DNA from 4 places in the Streptomyces sp. NPDC034103 genome. Region 2 is predicted to be linked to each of the others. Evidence: riboswitches for the same ligand, from Rfam matches in the RefSeq annotation. Region 2 holds a riboswitch; each other region holds the start of a gene.
The links. Region 2 has a riboswitch for cyclic di-AMP ahead of ACZ56U_RS27005 (C40 family peptidase). Riboswitches for the same ligand answer to the same signal wherever they lie in the genome.
Positions count from the first base shown of each region.

Region 1: another riboswitch for cyclic di-AMP. It lies ahead of ACZ56U_RS25570 (C40 family peptidase); the one in region 2 lies ahead of ACZ56U_RS27005 (C40 family peptidase).
Region 3: another riboswitch for cyclic di-AMP. It lies ahead of ACZ56U_RS19555 (M23 family metallopeptidase); the one in region 2 lies ahead of ACZ56U_RS27005 (C40 family peptidase).
Region 4: another riboswitch for cyclic di-AMP. It lies ahead of ACZ56U_RS09310 (M23 family metallopeptidase); the one in region 2 lies ahead of ACZ56U_RS27005 (C40 family peptidase).

Region 1 covers NZ_JBVISS010000011.1:236,195-239,441, reverse strand. Annotated here, with positions in the region: gene ACZ56U_RS25575 (hypothetical protein) at 1-603, shown strand, start outside; gene ACZ56U_RS25570 (C40 family peptidase) at 670-1,836, opposite strand; cyclic di-AMP (ydaO/yuaA leader) riboswitch at 1,845-2,001, opposite strand; gene pcrA (DNA helicase PcrA) at 2,573-3,247, shown strand, end outside.
Region 2 covers NZ_JBVISS010000012.1:150,426-153,672, reverse strand. Annotated here, with positions in the region: partial or broken gene ACZ56U_RS27020 (prevent-host-death protein) at 1-58, opposite strand, end outside; partial or broken gene ACZ56U_RS27015 (ATP-dependent Clp protease proteolytic subunit) at 57-297, shown strand; gene ACZ56U_RS27010 (hypothetical protein) at 305-613, shown strand; cyclic di-AMP (ydaO/yuaA leader) riboswitch at 973-1,169, shown strand; gene ACZ56U_RS27005 (C40 family peptidase) at 1,173-1,646, shown strand; gene ACZ56U_RS27000 (ATP-binding protein) at 1,745-2,203, opposite strand; gene ACZ56U_RS26995 (helix-turn-helix domain-containing protein) at 2,415-3,247, shown strand, end outside.
Region 3 covers NZ_JBVISS010000008.1:229,584-232,830, forward strand. Annotated here, with positions in the region: gene ACZ56U_RS19550 (DUF6250 domain-containing protein) at 1-467, opposite strand, end outside; gene ACZ56U_RS19555 (M23 family metallopeptidase) at 743-1,699, opposite strand; cyclic di-AMP (ydaO/yuaA leader) riboswitch at 1,702-1,861, opposite strand; gene ACZ56U_RS19560 (alpha-galactosidase) at 2,187-3,247, opposite strand, start outside.
Region 4 covers NZ_JBVISS010000003.1:661,516-664,762, forward strand. Annotated here, with positions in the region: gene ACZ56U_RS09295 (alginate lyase family protein) at 1-624, shown strand, start outside; tRNA gene ACZ56U_RS09300 (tRNA-Met) at 700-773, shown strand; gene ACZ56U_RS09305 (PP2C family protein-serine/threonine phosphatase) at 881-1,966, shown strand; cyclic di-AMP (ydaO/yuaA leader) riboswitch at 2,200-2,357, shown strand; gene ACZ56U_RS09310 (M23 family metallopeptidase) at 2,369-3,247, shown strand, end outside.

The sequences.
Region 1 (3,247 bases), on a different contig from region 2:
GCTGCCCCGGCCGCCACAGCCGCCGTAGTCGCCGCCCTCATCGCGCTCACGGTGACGGCGTGCGGAAGCCAGAAGGGTGGTGTGGGGGCGGAGTCGAGCCCCGGCGCGCGCTCGGGCAGCGCCTCGCCCTCCTATCCGCCCCCGCCCCGGTGCGCCCAGGCCGCGAAGACGCCCGTGGCGGTGCCCTCGTCGCCGAGCCCCCGTGCCGACACCGCCACGCCGGAGGAGAACATCGATCAGCCCCCGAACTACGCCGACAACCACGCGTACCGCATGCGGACCTCCCTCAGCGCGGAGCAGCAGGCCAGCGGGCAGGCGTCGGCGGAACTCATCCTCGCGGAGCTGGCGAAGGTCAGGAAGGAGGGCGGTTCGGGGGAGTACGGGAGCTTCAGTGATGAGCGCGTCGAGACCGCGCTGGCGCGCCTCGGCTGCGGCGAGGAGCACGGGGTCTCCGTGGGGAACGGCTACTACGCCGTCTACACGGGCGTCGTGTGCGTGTCGGGGCGGGTGACGAAGGACGAGCTGACCGGCGAGGTGCACGGCGTCTACGCCGAGCCGCAGCCCGGCGAGGGGCCCTGTGTCGAGAACCGGGGAGGTCACTGACGCCAGGGCCGCGCCGCGCGTCAGGCCGGCCGCACCACGCTTGTGGATCGCCGGCCGTGCCGCGCGTCAGGCCGGCCGCACCACGCTGTGGATCGCCGACTCACCGTCGTAGAAGAGGGACTCCTCGCGTACGTACGCCCCCGGCTTCGGCGCGTGGATCATCTTGCCGTTGCCGATGTAGATGCCGACGTGGGTGACATCGTCGTAGAAGAAGACGAGGTCGCCGGGCCGGGCGTTGGAGAGGGAGACCGTGGTGCCGGCGTTCACCTGGTCGTAGGTGGTGCGCGGCAGGGAGATGCCGGCGGCGTTCCAGGCGGCCTGGGTGAGGCCGGAGCAGTCGTAGGAGTCGGGGCCGGTGGCGCCCCAGACGTACGGCTTGCCGATCTGTGAGCGGGCGTAGGCGAGCGCCTTCTCGGCCTTGGTGGCGTACGAGGAGTCTGTGGTCTGCGAGGGGTCCGTGGTCTGCGAGGGGGAGGAGGACGACGAGCCGCTCGCCACCCCCTGGGCCGCGGCCTCCTCCTTCGCCGCCTTCTGCTCCGCCGCCTGCTGCTTCGCCAGCTCCGCGGCCTTGCGGGCGGCCTCCTCCCGCTTCTCCTTCTCGATCGCCGCGAGCCGCGCCTTCTCCTCGGCGGTCAGCCGCGACAGCAGCTCGCGCGCGTCGGAGAGCTTCTTCTGGACGGTCGCCTTGGCGGTCTTGAGGTCGCTCTGTGTGTCGGTGAGCGTCTCGAGGCTCTGGGTGGCCTCCTGACGCTTCTTCATCGTCGCGGCCTGCTCGGTGACGTAGTCGTCGACCGCGCCCTTCTGGCGGGACGTCATACGGCCCATCAGCTGCGTCTGGTCGAAGTAGTCCTGCGGGGAGTCCGCGAGCAGGAAGGTCGCCGTGTCGGGCGCGGAGGCGCCGGTGCGGTACTGGGCCGCGGCGAAGGTGCCGAGTTCCTCGCGGGCCTCGTTGAGCTTCTGGGTGCGCTTGGCGACGTCGTCGAGGAGGGTGTCGACCTCCTTGCGCTGCTTGGCGGTCTTCTCCTTGGTCGCGTTGTACTTCTCGGTCGCCGACTCCGCCTGGCGGTAGAGGTCGTCGACCTTCTTCTCGACCTCCTCGATGCTCGGCTTGTCGTCGGTCGAGGGGGCGGCGGTGGCCGTCTGGGAGAGCAGTGCCACGGAGGTGAGGGCGGCCGTGGCGAGAGCGGGGGTGCGTATGCCTCCCGCGGCGGACGACTTGCGGTGCGACGCCAAGGTCGGCGACTCCTTCCATGCTCCGCCTACCGAGTTAGCTGTCGGGTTCGGGCGGGTGCTTCGGAAGGTGTGCCCTACGGCCGTCCCCGGAGGGGAGTGGGGCCGATTCACCCCGGATCGGTGTGGGTCCCCGGCTCCGGCTGCCTGGAGAGGCGTACCGGACTCGGCGGAGGCCGCGCGGCCCGGCGACGTTCGCCGGTGGGGGTCGTACGGCCTGCCCGGCACGGTAGCCAACTCGCGTGGCCCCTGTGAAGGTTGATGGTCGATATGCCCGATACATTTTCGTGACCTTGGGGCGGGGCGCGGCAGGGCGCGGGCAATGCGGGCCGATCTGGCGGGGCTTGTTCGCATTTCTGGCGGAGTGGCCGTGCCCGGCCGCCGGCTTCCCGCCGCGCCGCGGTCGCCCGGGCGGCGTGACCGGCGCCTGTGCCCGCTCACGGCGAGCTGTGGGGCGTGCGCCGCCCCTGTCTTCCCCTGTCTTCGGGTCTTCCCCTGCCTTCGGGTCCGACGGCAAGATCTGCTGTCTTCGGGTCCGACGGCAAGATCTGCTGTCTTCGGGTCCGACGGCAAGATCTGCGCCTCGGCCTGCCTGGTCGCGAGCCGTGGCCGGACGGTCACGGAGGGCGAGGGGGCCTCGGGGCGGTCAGGTCCTGTGCGCGGGCCCGCGGGCTGTCTTTCCCGCGACTTCTCGGGGTGGCGGCGGGGTGTCAGTGGGGAGCCCTAGACTCGGAGAGCGATGAGCAGCCTCTTTGATGACAGCTTCCTGGCGGACCTCCAGGCCCCTAAGGGCCGCGAGGAGGAGCACCCGCCGCCGCCCGAGGACGAGCACGGACCGGAACCCGTTCCGGACGATCTGTTCGGCGGGAAGTTCGACGTGCCACCGGACCGGGACGGCTACTACCGCGACGGCGCCGCCCGCCCGGTCCTGGACGCGGCAGCCCTCGTCGAGGGGCTCAACGAGAACCAGCGCGCCGCCGTCGAGCACTCCGGCACCCCGCTGCTCATCGTGGCCGGCGCCGGCTCCGGCAAGACCCGTGTGCTCACGCACCGCATCGCGTATCTGCTGGCCGAGCGGGACGTCCACCCGGGCCAGATCCTCGCGATCACCTTCACCAACAAGGCCGCGGGCGAGATGAAGGAGCGGGTGGAGCAGCTCGTCGGCCCGCGCGCGAACGCGATGTGGGTGATGACCTTCCACAGCGCGTGCGTGCGCATCCTGCGGCGGGAGAGCAAGAAGCTCGGCTTCACGTCGTCGTTCTCGATCTACGACGCCGCCGACAGCAAGCGGCTGATGGCCCTGGTCTGCCGCGACCTGGACCTCGACCCCAAGCGGTTCCCGCCCAAGTCCTTCAGCGCCAAGATCAGCAACCTCAAGAACGAGCTGATCGACGAGGAGGACTTCGCCGCCCAG
Region 2 (3,247 bases):
CGGCAGCGACCTCGCGAACGGCGGAGACCGCGCTGATCACCTGTTCCTCGGCGGTCTCCCTGCCGCAGCCCGTGGAGGGACAAGCGAGCGATCTCGCCGTCCAGGCGGCGGAGTTGGGGCGCGTCCGGGCCTCTGGAGGAGCTGCTCGTACGGCACACCGGCCGCACCCCCGAACAGGTCACCGCGGACATCGAGCGGGACAAGGTCCTCGACGCCCAGGAGGCCCTGGAGTACGGCCTGGTGGACCGGAGCATCCCCAGCCGCAAGGCCCCCCGCCCCGCACCCGGCGACCGGTGAGCGGGCGATGCTGCCGCCGGAGCTCCCTCCCCTGCCCGCGCTGACGCGTGCCGAGGGCGAGTTGATCGACCGTTACCTCGACGCGGTCGACCTGCTCGGCCGGATCAACCCGGCGCCCGACGGGGACACCTACCGTGGACTGCGGGCCGCCCAGGCGCTGGTGACGAAGGCCGTCGAGCTGCGTGACGCGCTGGTGACCATGCATCAGCGCGGCGAGACCGAGCTGCACGCCCCGACCCTGGCCCGGGCGCTGCGGGTGCTCGACGGTGAGCGGCACACGGCCCGGGTCACCGTGCCGCCCTCCTCCGACAGTTGACGCGACCGCGACCGCGGCCGGTCCGGACGTTCCGCACCCTGCCGAGAGGTCCGGACCGGCCTTGAAACGGACCGAAAGACGTACCCCCTTTTGGAGTAGACCCCTCTCCTCGGACAGGGCCGTTCAGGTTGCGCAACGCGGGTAGCCCGAGCCCGGAACGAGGACCTCCGATGCTGGTCCGGGGGCCCGCGCCCCCCTGGACGCTCCCTCGAACAGACGAGTGTCCACCCGAACGGGTGAGTGGTGAGTAACGCCACAAATCCCCGATTCCATTGGGTTTTTCGGCGTGGAGTGCGTGAAGATCCCTGACTGACGACAAGACCCCGCCGCAGCGGCGGGGCGATCCGGGCGGACGCCGAGTCCTGCCGCCGCCTGGATGACCGGTCGACAGGAGTGGATCGGCAGGAGTGGAGGACCCAAGCACGACGGGTCGCCGGGACGGTCACGCCATGACCGGGCCTGAGCAGCCCTTGGGGTGAAGCCGCGTCAGCGGCCGGGCAACTTCGCCAGCCCGAATCCGACAGGTCATCCTTCACAGGCGGCTGACGAAGGGTTGCGCATGTCTGCGCTCAATCGTGTCCCGTCGCTCATGGTCCGGGCCGGTACGGCATCGGCTCTCACCATCGCCGCCGTGGGCGGCTCGATCGTGGTCCCGGGCGTCGCCTCCGACGCCGAGGCGGCCACATCGTCGACGAAGGCACTTCAGGTAGCGGCTTCCAAAAAAGGCTCCCCGTACAAGTACGGCGCCGCGGGACCGCACCGGTTCGACTGCTCCGGGCTCACGCTGTACTCGTTCAAGAAGGCGGGCAAGAAGCTGCCCCGTACGGCGGCCCAGCAGTACAACAAGACCCGCCATATCTCCGCGGGGAACCGCAAGGCCGGAGACCTCGTGTTCTTCCACTCCGGCTCCAGCGTGTACCACGTCGGCATCTACGCCGGTAAGGGCAAGATCTGGCACTCCCCGAAGAGTGGGGAGGTCGTGAAGCTTCAGAAGATCTGGACCAAGAGCGTCTGGTACGGCCGGGTCAAGTGACCCACCCCGTGCGGGTGAGGGCGGCCTGACCCGCCGTCACCCGCACGGGTCGTCGACGGCCCCTGAAGGGCGCCTCCGAGGACTCGGGGCGCCCTCTTTCACGGCTCCTGCTGACCCGCCGCGGAGACCGGCTCGGCCGGGACCACCCAGGGGAGTTCGATGGAGACGGTCTTGCCCCCCTCGCGGGTGGGCCGGACTCTCAGCTTGCCGCCGCACTCCGCGGTCAGCCAGCGGATGATCACCATGCCGCGGCCGTTGTCCTGCTGGACCGCGGCCGGCAGCCGCTTGGGGAAGCGGGGGTGGCTGTCGGTGACCCCGATACGCAGGTGTTCGTCGCGGTCCAGCTGGATGTCCACCGTGAAGGTGGGCGACTGCCCCAAGGTGTGCTGGACGGCGTTGGTGGTGAGTTCGGAGACGATGAGCCGGATCGCCTCGGCCACCTCGGTGTCGGCCGGCAGACCCCATTCCCCCAGGGTGCCGAGGACGTATGTGCGAGCCGCGGAGACCGAGGCGGGATCGCTCGGCAGAGTGACGGATGCTTCCAGATGGTCTGCCATGGCGACGCCGTCCCTTTCCCACGGGACCTGGTCCGACACGGAGCGGATGGGTCGAGTACGGTCCCGGACTGGTGCTTCATCGCCAGACTGCCATCACCGGGCCGGTCACGGTGCCGATCCACCAAGATATGCATATATCTGTCGCTCGAAGCGGTGAACTCTCCGACGGAAAACCGTATTTGGGCGGCCCGGAAGGAGTAGGGAGTAGCCCATGCAGCACGGTCCCGCGGTACGCCGCCGGAAACTGGGCGCCGAACTGCGTGCCTTGCGCACCGGTGCCGGGCTCACCAGTGGGGAGGCGGCCCGGCTGGTGGGCTGGCACCAGTCGAAGGTGAGCCGGATCGAGACCGGCGCGAGCGGTGTGAAACCGGCCGATGTGCGGTTACTGCTGGACGCCTACGAGGTGCACGACGCCCAACTCCGCGAGTTGCTGCTGGCGTTGGCGGGGTCCGACGAGGGCGGCGGACGGCACCACTGGTGGCACCAGTACCGCGGGGTACTGCCGCCGACCTACCGCGATTTCATCAGTCTGGAGTCCCAGGCGAGCGCGATGCGCACCCTGGAGACCTCCGTGGTGCCGGGGCTGCTGCAGACACCCGAGTACGCGCGCGCGGTGACGCGGGCCGCGGTGGGCGGGCTCGACGCCGGTCCGGACGAACGGCTCGACGCGCTGGTCGAGGTGCGGCTGGCCAGGCAGGACGTGCTGCGGGCGCAGCCGCCGCTGGAGCTGAGCGCGGTGCTCGACGAGGCGGTGCTGCGCCGGGACATCGGCGGACCCGACGTCATGGCGCGGCAGCTGCACCGACTCATCGAGGCGGCCCGGCTGCCCCAAGTGCGCCTCCAGGTCCTGCCGTTCGCCGCAGGAGCGCACATCGGCATCACCGGGCCTTTCGTAATCTTCTCCTTTTCGAGCAAATCTGATCTGGATGTCGTTGTTCTCGACCACTTGACGAGTAGCCTCTACCTCGAGCGGAAAGAAGACCTCCAGGCCTATACCGAGGCCTTCAACACCCTTCAGATCCACGCCCTTTCGCCCGAGGACTC
Region 3 (3,247 bases), on a different contig from region 2:
TAGCGCCGCAGCCGGGTCGTGGTGTTGGTGTTGGCGCCGTAGCCGACGTAGTACGTCCGGAGGTGGTCGTACTCGGCCAGCGCCCCGCCTCGCTGAGTGGCGAAGAGGTCCGCGGGGGAACGGACGTCGACCGCGTTCCAGAAGTTGTTGAGGTCGGAGACCCGGTCGTTGACGCCGCCCTCGGACACGGGCGTGGCCGTGTACTCGATGACGTAGGGCCCTTCGAGCCGCTTCCTGAACCAGATCGTCGCGCCGGCCGGTACCTCGACCTCCAGGGCGCCGCGGGAGGCGGTGACGGTGCCGCCCTTCTCCAGCTCCACGGCCCACTGGCGAAGGCCGTGACGGAAGTCGTCGTGGGCGATCAGGCGACGGTGGCGGGGCCCGGCGGCGGCGTTCCCGGCGGGGCCGAGGGCGGCGAGCGCGGCACCGGCGGCGAGCGCGCCGAAGGCTCTACGGGTGGTCGTCATACTGCTCCTCTGTGAAAGGGCCGGTCGGCCACCTTGCGGCGCCCCTGGACGCTCGGGGGAAGCGGTGCCCCCGAGATGCGCGTATCGGCGAGCGAGGATAGAAAGCGCTTGCTCGGCGGCGAGGATCACCCTGCCCTCACCCACCCCTTCCTGTCGATGCCCCGGGCACCCGCGCCACAGGAACGCAACGCCGCGGTCACGAACGCACCCACGGCAACACCGAAGGCCGGACCCGGGGATCGGGGTCCGGCCTTCGGTGGCACGTGGAGTGGGGGTCAGCCGACGGAGACGCCCTTCGCGCGGAGGTAGGCGACCGGGTCCACGTCCGAGCCGTAGTCCGGGGTGGTGCGGATCTCGAAGTGCAGGTGCGGACCGGTGACGTTGCCGGTCGCGCCGGAGAGTCCGACCTGCTGGCCCGCGGAGACGGTCTGGCCGGACGAGACCGAGAGCGAGGACAGGTGGGCGTACTGGGCGTAGTAGCCGTCGGCGAGCTTGATGACGACCTGGTTGCCGTACGCGCCGCCCCAGCCGGCGGAGACGACCGTGCCGGCGCCGACGGCCTTGAGCGAGGTACCGGTCGGGACGACGAAGTCGACGCCGGTGTGGTACCCGCTGGACCACATGCTGCCGGCCATGCGGTACGGCGTGCCGACGGTGGCACCGGCGACCGGGAGCGTGAAGCCGCCGGCGCTGCTGCTCGCGCCGGTCGACTCGCTGCTCTGGGTGGCGGCCGTCGTGCTCGACTTCGAGGAGGCCTTCGAGGACGAACCGGACGCGGAGGACGAGGACTTCCGGGTGCTCGTGGACGTGTCCGCCGACTTCTCCGTGCTCGCCGCGGCCTTCTTGCCGAGGGTCAGCTTCAGACCGGGGTGGATCAGCGACGGGTCGGAGCCGACGATTTCGCGGTTGTCGGAGTAGAGCTTCTGCCAGCCGCCGCTGACGTTCTGCTCGTCGGCGATCTTCGAAAGATAGTCACCGGCCCGCACCGAATAGGTGCGCACGGTCGCGGTGTTCGCGGCGCTCTTCTTCTCCGCCACCTTGTCGACAGCCGTCTTCTCGGCGGCCGGAAGGGACTGGACGGCCTTTTGCGCAGCGGACTGTGAGGGGGCCGCGTGGGCACCCGCGGCACCCATCAGCGGGAGGGCGAGTGCCGCTCCGCCGGTACCGGCGACGGCGATCGAGCGGGTCAGGCGCTGGGCCTTCGGACGGCGGTGCTTACCCTTCGCGGGCATGGCGAATTCCTCTCCGGCGCCTACGAGGTGAGCTGTCGGGTGCGAGCTGGAGATGCCCGGCCGCACCGAGGTGCGGCTTAACCCCTAGCCGTTCCGGAGACCGGAACAGGCAGTTGTACCTGTGGGTCCCCCGCTCCTGCCGTTCACGGGTGAGTAGTGGGGACTCCGGGCGGCGGCAGGATTGGGCGTCCGTCCGGATGGATGGCGAACGTAAGCGAGCAGGACGCAAAGGGACAAGTAAGAGGTTCCAGGTGAATGCGTTCCTCGTGATCCCCTGTGGGAATTACCGGTCACCGTGCGTGAATTACGTCCGCCTCCACCCCTCCAAACCCCAGGAAAAACATGGAGATTACGTGAACATGACGGGCGACGCACCGTCACGGGTATGACGCTCCTCACGTGCCCGATTCACAGGTCCCGCTATTCCAGAGCGAGTTGGAATGAACGCATCGCAACACGAATGAAGGCGCCAATTCGGACAGAAGGCTCAGATGCGGCGCAACCGAAGAACTGTCGCATCCAAATCGCCCCGCAAGCCGACGCGAAGTCCGTGATGCAGCAATACAGCCCCTCTGTGGATTTCGCCCGTTTCAAGGCATTCGTACGACGCCGCCGGATCGAGCCCCCGCAGCCGCAGCGCCGGCACCGGCTCGCCGTAGCTCTGCGCCTGGAGCGAGGCGAGGACCACGGTCTCGTCCCCGAGGACGTACTGCACGGCGCTCAGCCCGCCCCGCGGCGGCCGCAGCCGGTACTGGTCGCCGCGCTGCACCAGGGGCCGGATCTCCTTGTAGAGCTCCACCCACTCACGGGCCTCGGCGAGCTCCTCCTCGGTCCACCGGGTGAGGTCGCCGCCCACGCCGAGCACCCCGGCCATGGCACTGACGAACCGGAACCGCAGCGAGCTGACCCGGCCGTTGAGCATGGCGTTCGGGCTGTCGGTCACCCAGGCGGCCATCACGCGCGCGGGGTGGATCTGGCTGAAGCCGTGCTGGATGGCGAGCCGGTCCAGCGGATCGGTGTTGTCGGAGGTCCACACCTGGTCGGTCCGGCTCAGCACACCGAGGTCGATCCGGCCGCCGCCGCCCGAGCAGGACTCGAAGGCGACGTCCGGGTGGGCCGCCCTGAGCCGGTCCAGCAGGGCGTAGAAGGCGTGCACGTGGTCGACCCAGAGCCGCTGCGGATACGGCTCGCCGGGCCAGCCGGCGTCGGTGAAGCTGCGGTTGAAGTCCCACTTCACGTAGTCGATCGGGGCGCCGGCCAGGAGGGCGTCGAGCCGGCCGAACAGGTACTCCTGGACGTCCTCGCGCGCCAGGTTCAGTACGAGCTGATTGCGGAATTCCGTCCGCTTTCGTCCCGGCTGGTACTGGACCCAGTCCGGGTGCGCCCGGTACAGATCGCTGTCCGCGTTGACCATCTCCGGCTCGACCCAGATCCCGAACTGCATGCCGAGCGCGTGCACCTGGTCGGCCAGCGGCTTCAGGCCTCCGGGGAAGCGGTCCGGGTTGGGCGCCCAGTCGCCGAGCCCGGCGCGGTCGCTGGTACGGGCGC
Region 4 (3,247 bases), on a different contig from region 2:
ACCGTCACCCGCAAGGTTCCCGCCCACAACGGCAACTGGGACCTCGTCATGACCGACGCGGCCATCGGCATCGCAGTCCTCCTCGACGACCACCAGGCCTTCGACCACGCCCTGGAGCGCTTCCGGGAGCGCGTGCCCGCCTACTTCTACCTGGAGGAGGACGGCCAGGTGCCGCTCACGCCCAAGGGGGCGGGCGTGAACACACCCGCCAAGCTGACGGCGTACTGGTTCGGGCAGAAGACGTACAAGGACGGCGTCTCGCAGGAGACCTGCCGCAACCTCAAGCACGTCGGCTACTCGATCGCCGCCACCGCCCACATCGCCGAGACCGCCTGGCACCAGGGCGTCGACCTCTACGGCGAGGTCGAGGACCGGCTGAAGGCGGCGCTCGACCTCCACGCCCGGTACCAGGCCGGCCAGCCCGCGCCCGCGTGGCTGTGCGGCGGCAAGGTGGAGCGGACCATGGGCCCGGACCTGGAGGTGGCCCTCAACCACCTGGAGAACCGCCTCGACGTCTTTGTCCCGGCCGCCCACCGGCTCGCCGAGGAGACCCGTCCCGCGGGCACCGATGACCTCTTCGTCTCCTGGGAGACCCTCACCCACGCGGGCAACCCCGGCAGCTGAAAACGCAGGTCAGTGGCGCCGCGGCCCTACCGTGGTGCTGAGCGTCCCGCGGATGGCGTATGCTGGTTTCAACGACGCGGGGTGGAGCAGCTCGGTAGCTCGCTGGGCTCATAACCCAGAGGTCGCAGGTTCAAATCCTGTCCCCGCTACTGAAGGCCCAGGGCCGGAGTCCAGTTCATGGACTCCGGCCCTGAGCGTTTCCCCCGGTCGGGCCACACCGCTCGCCGCCCCGCCCGGCTCCGGGAAACCTGGGGGCGTGGACCAGGAGGCGGAGGAGGGGCGGCACATCTCCGCCCTCTTGCGGATGCTGCCCGCCGTACTGATCGCCGGCGGGATCCTCTACGACCTCCTGACCCCCCGCGCGTTCACCGCGATCCCCTTCTTCACCGCCGCCCCGCTGGTCGCCGCGCCCCTGTACCCGCTGCTCGGCACCGTGGCCACCGGGGCCGTGGCGCTGGTCGCCGCCTTCGCCGTGCATCTGCGCTACGGCCTCCAGGTGGACGCGGACGCCCTCACCGAGGTGCTCACCGTGGCCACCGTCGCCGTGCTGGCCACCGTCCTCAACCGGGTGGTGCACCGCGGCGACCAACGGCTCGCCTCACAGCGCGAGATCGCCGAGGCCGCCCAACGGGCCGTGCTGCCCGGCCCCGCCGACCGGATCGCCGGCTTCGACATCGCGGTGCGCTACGAGGCGGCGCAGCAGGACGCCTTCATCGGCGGGGACCTGTACGCCGTCCAGGACAGCCCCCACGGGGTACGGCTGGTGGTGGGGGACGTGCGCGGCAAGGGCATGGGCGCGGTGGCGGCCGTCGCCGTCGTCATCGGGGCGTTCCGGGAGGCCGCCGAGCAGGAGGCGGGCCTGGAGGCGGTCGCGCGGCGGCTGGAGCGGGCGCTGGCCCGGGAGGGGACCCGGCGCGAGGGGCTGGACGCCTTCGAGGGGTTCACCACCGTCGTCCTCGCCGAACTGCCCCACGGTGACGGGCTGGTCCGGATCCTCAACCGCGGCCATCCGCCGCCGCTGCTGCTGTGTCCCGACGGCACCGTGCGGTCGCTGCCCGCCGCCGAGGCCGCGCTGCCGCTCGGGATGGGCGAGTTGGGGACCTGGCCGGACCGCGCCGAGGAGGTCGCCTTCCCGGTCGGGGCGACGCTGCTGCTGTACACCGACGGGCTCTCCGAGGCCCGGGACCGGCACGGGGAGTTCTACGACCCGGCGGCGCGGCTCGCGGGACGCGCCTTCCGCGATCCGGGGGCGCTGCTGTCCGCGCTCGCGGCGGAGGTGCGCCGGCACACCGGGGGTGCCCTGACGGACGACATGGCGCTGCTCGCCGTACGCCGACCGTGACATGGTCACATCCGGTGACCGGTCGGGCGCCCTCCGCATGGCGACTGACGTGCCGTCAACGCCGGTGGACCTGCTGAGGCGTGGTCAACTCGCCCGATTTTCACCGCTCATAGGTCTGTACGTCCTGGCGAGAAAGGTTAATGATCAAGCGGAACAGCTTGGAATCCACACCCCGGGTCTATTAACGTTCGATAACGCAGCGCGGTCGTCCCAGCCGTCACAAGAGACGGCTCCGTGCTCACGCGCTTAATCCCGCAAGGGAGCCGGGGAACCACCACCCTGGGGTGAATCGTGCGAACGCCGCCGTGGCACCACGGTCGGTATACGCGCGTAGGAGACCTTCCTGCTCCGAACCCGTCAGCTAACCCGGTAGGCGAGAAGGAAGGAAAGGAGTACGCCCACGTGGCGTCGAACCCGCCTGCCCCCGAGGCCCCGTACGTGCCGAGCCAGCGCAGCACCGATGCCTTCGGCCACGGCAGCTACCACCACGACGAGGGTCCGCAGGACGTCTGGAATCCCACCGAGGACTCCGTCCGACCGGCACGCGGAAAGCACCGGGTCACCAAGCAGCGCAGCGGCGGATTCGCCCGCAGCTCCACCGTCCTGGGCGTAGGCGTCATAGCCGCCGTCGGCGGGGCAGGCATGGCCAGCGCCAACACCGGCAAGCCGCCGGTCTCCCTCTCGATGCCGGACCTGCCGTTCGTGTCGGGCGGGGAGGAGGCGCCGCAGGGCTCGGCCACCGTGCTGAGCGACCTCGCCGCGGCCCCCACGGCCGCCCCCACGGCCACCACGGACGCGATCCAGGCCTCCACCACCTCCGGCGCCGGCGAGTCGCTGCGCAACCGGATCATGGCGCAGGCCGAGAGCCAGCAGACCCAGGTCGCCGACAGGGCACAGCTCGCCACCCAGACCGCCCTCGCCGACGAGGCCGCCAAGGCCGAGGCCGCCGCGCTGAAGAAGGCCGCGGACGACGCCGCCGAGGCGAAGAAGAAGGCGGAGGCGGACGCCGAGAAGGCCGCCGAGGCCAAGCGTCTGGCCGAGCTGGCCAAGCAGTACACGCTGCCGACCTCCTCGTACACCATCACCTCCACCTATATGCAGGCCGGCTCCCTGTGGTCCTCCGGCTACCACACGGGTCTCGACTTCGCCGCTCCCACCGGCTCGCTCATCAAGGCGGTCCACAGCGGCACCATCACGCAGGCGGGCTGGGACGGCTCGTACGGCTACAAGACCGTCCTCACCCTCGACGACGGCACCGAGGTGTGGTTCGCCCACCAGTCC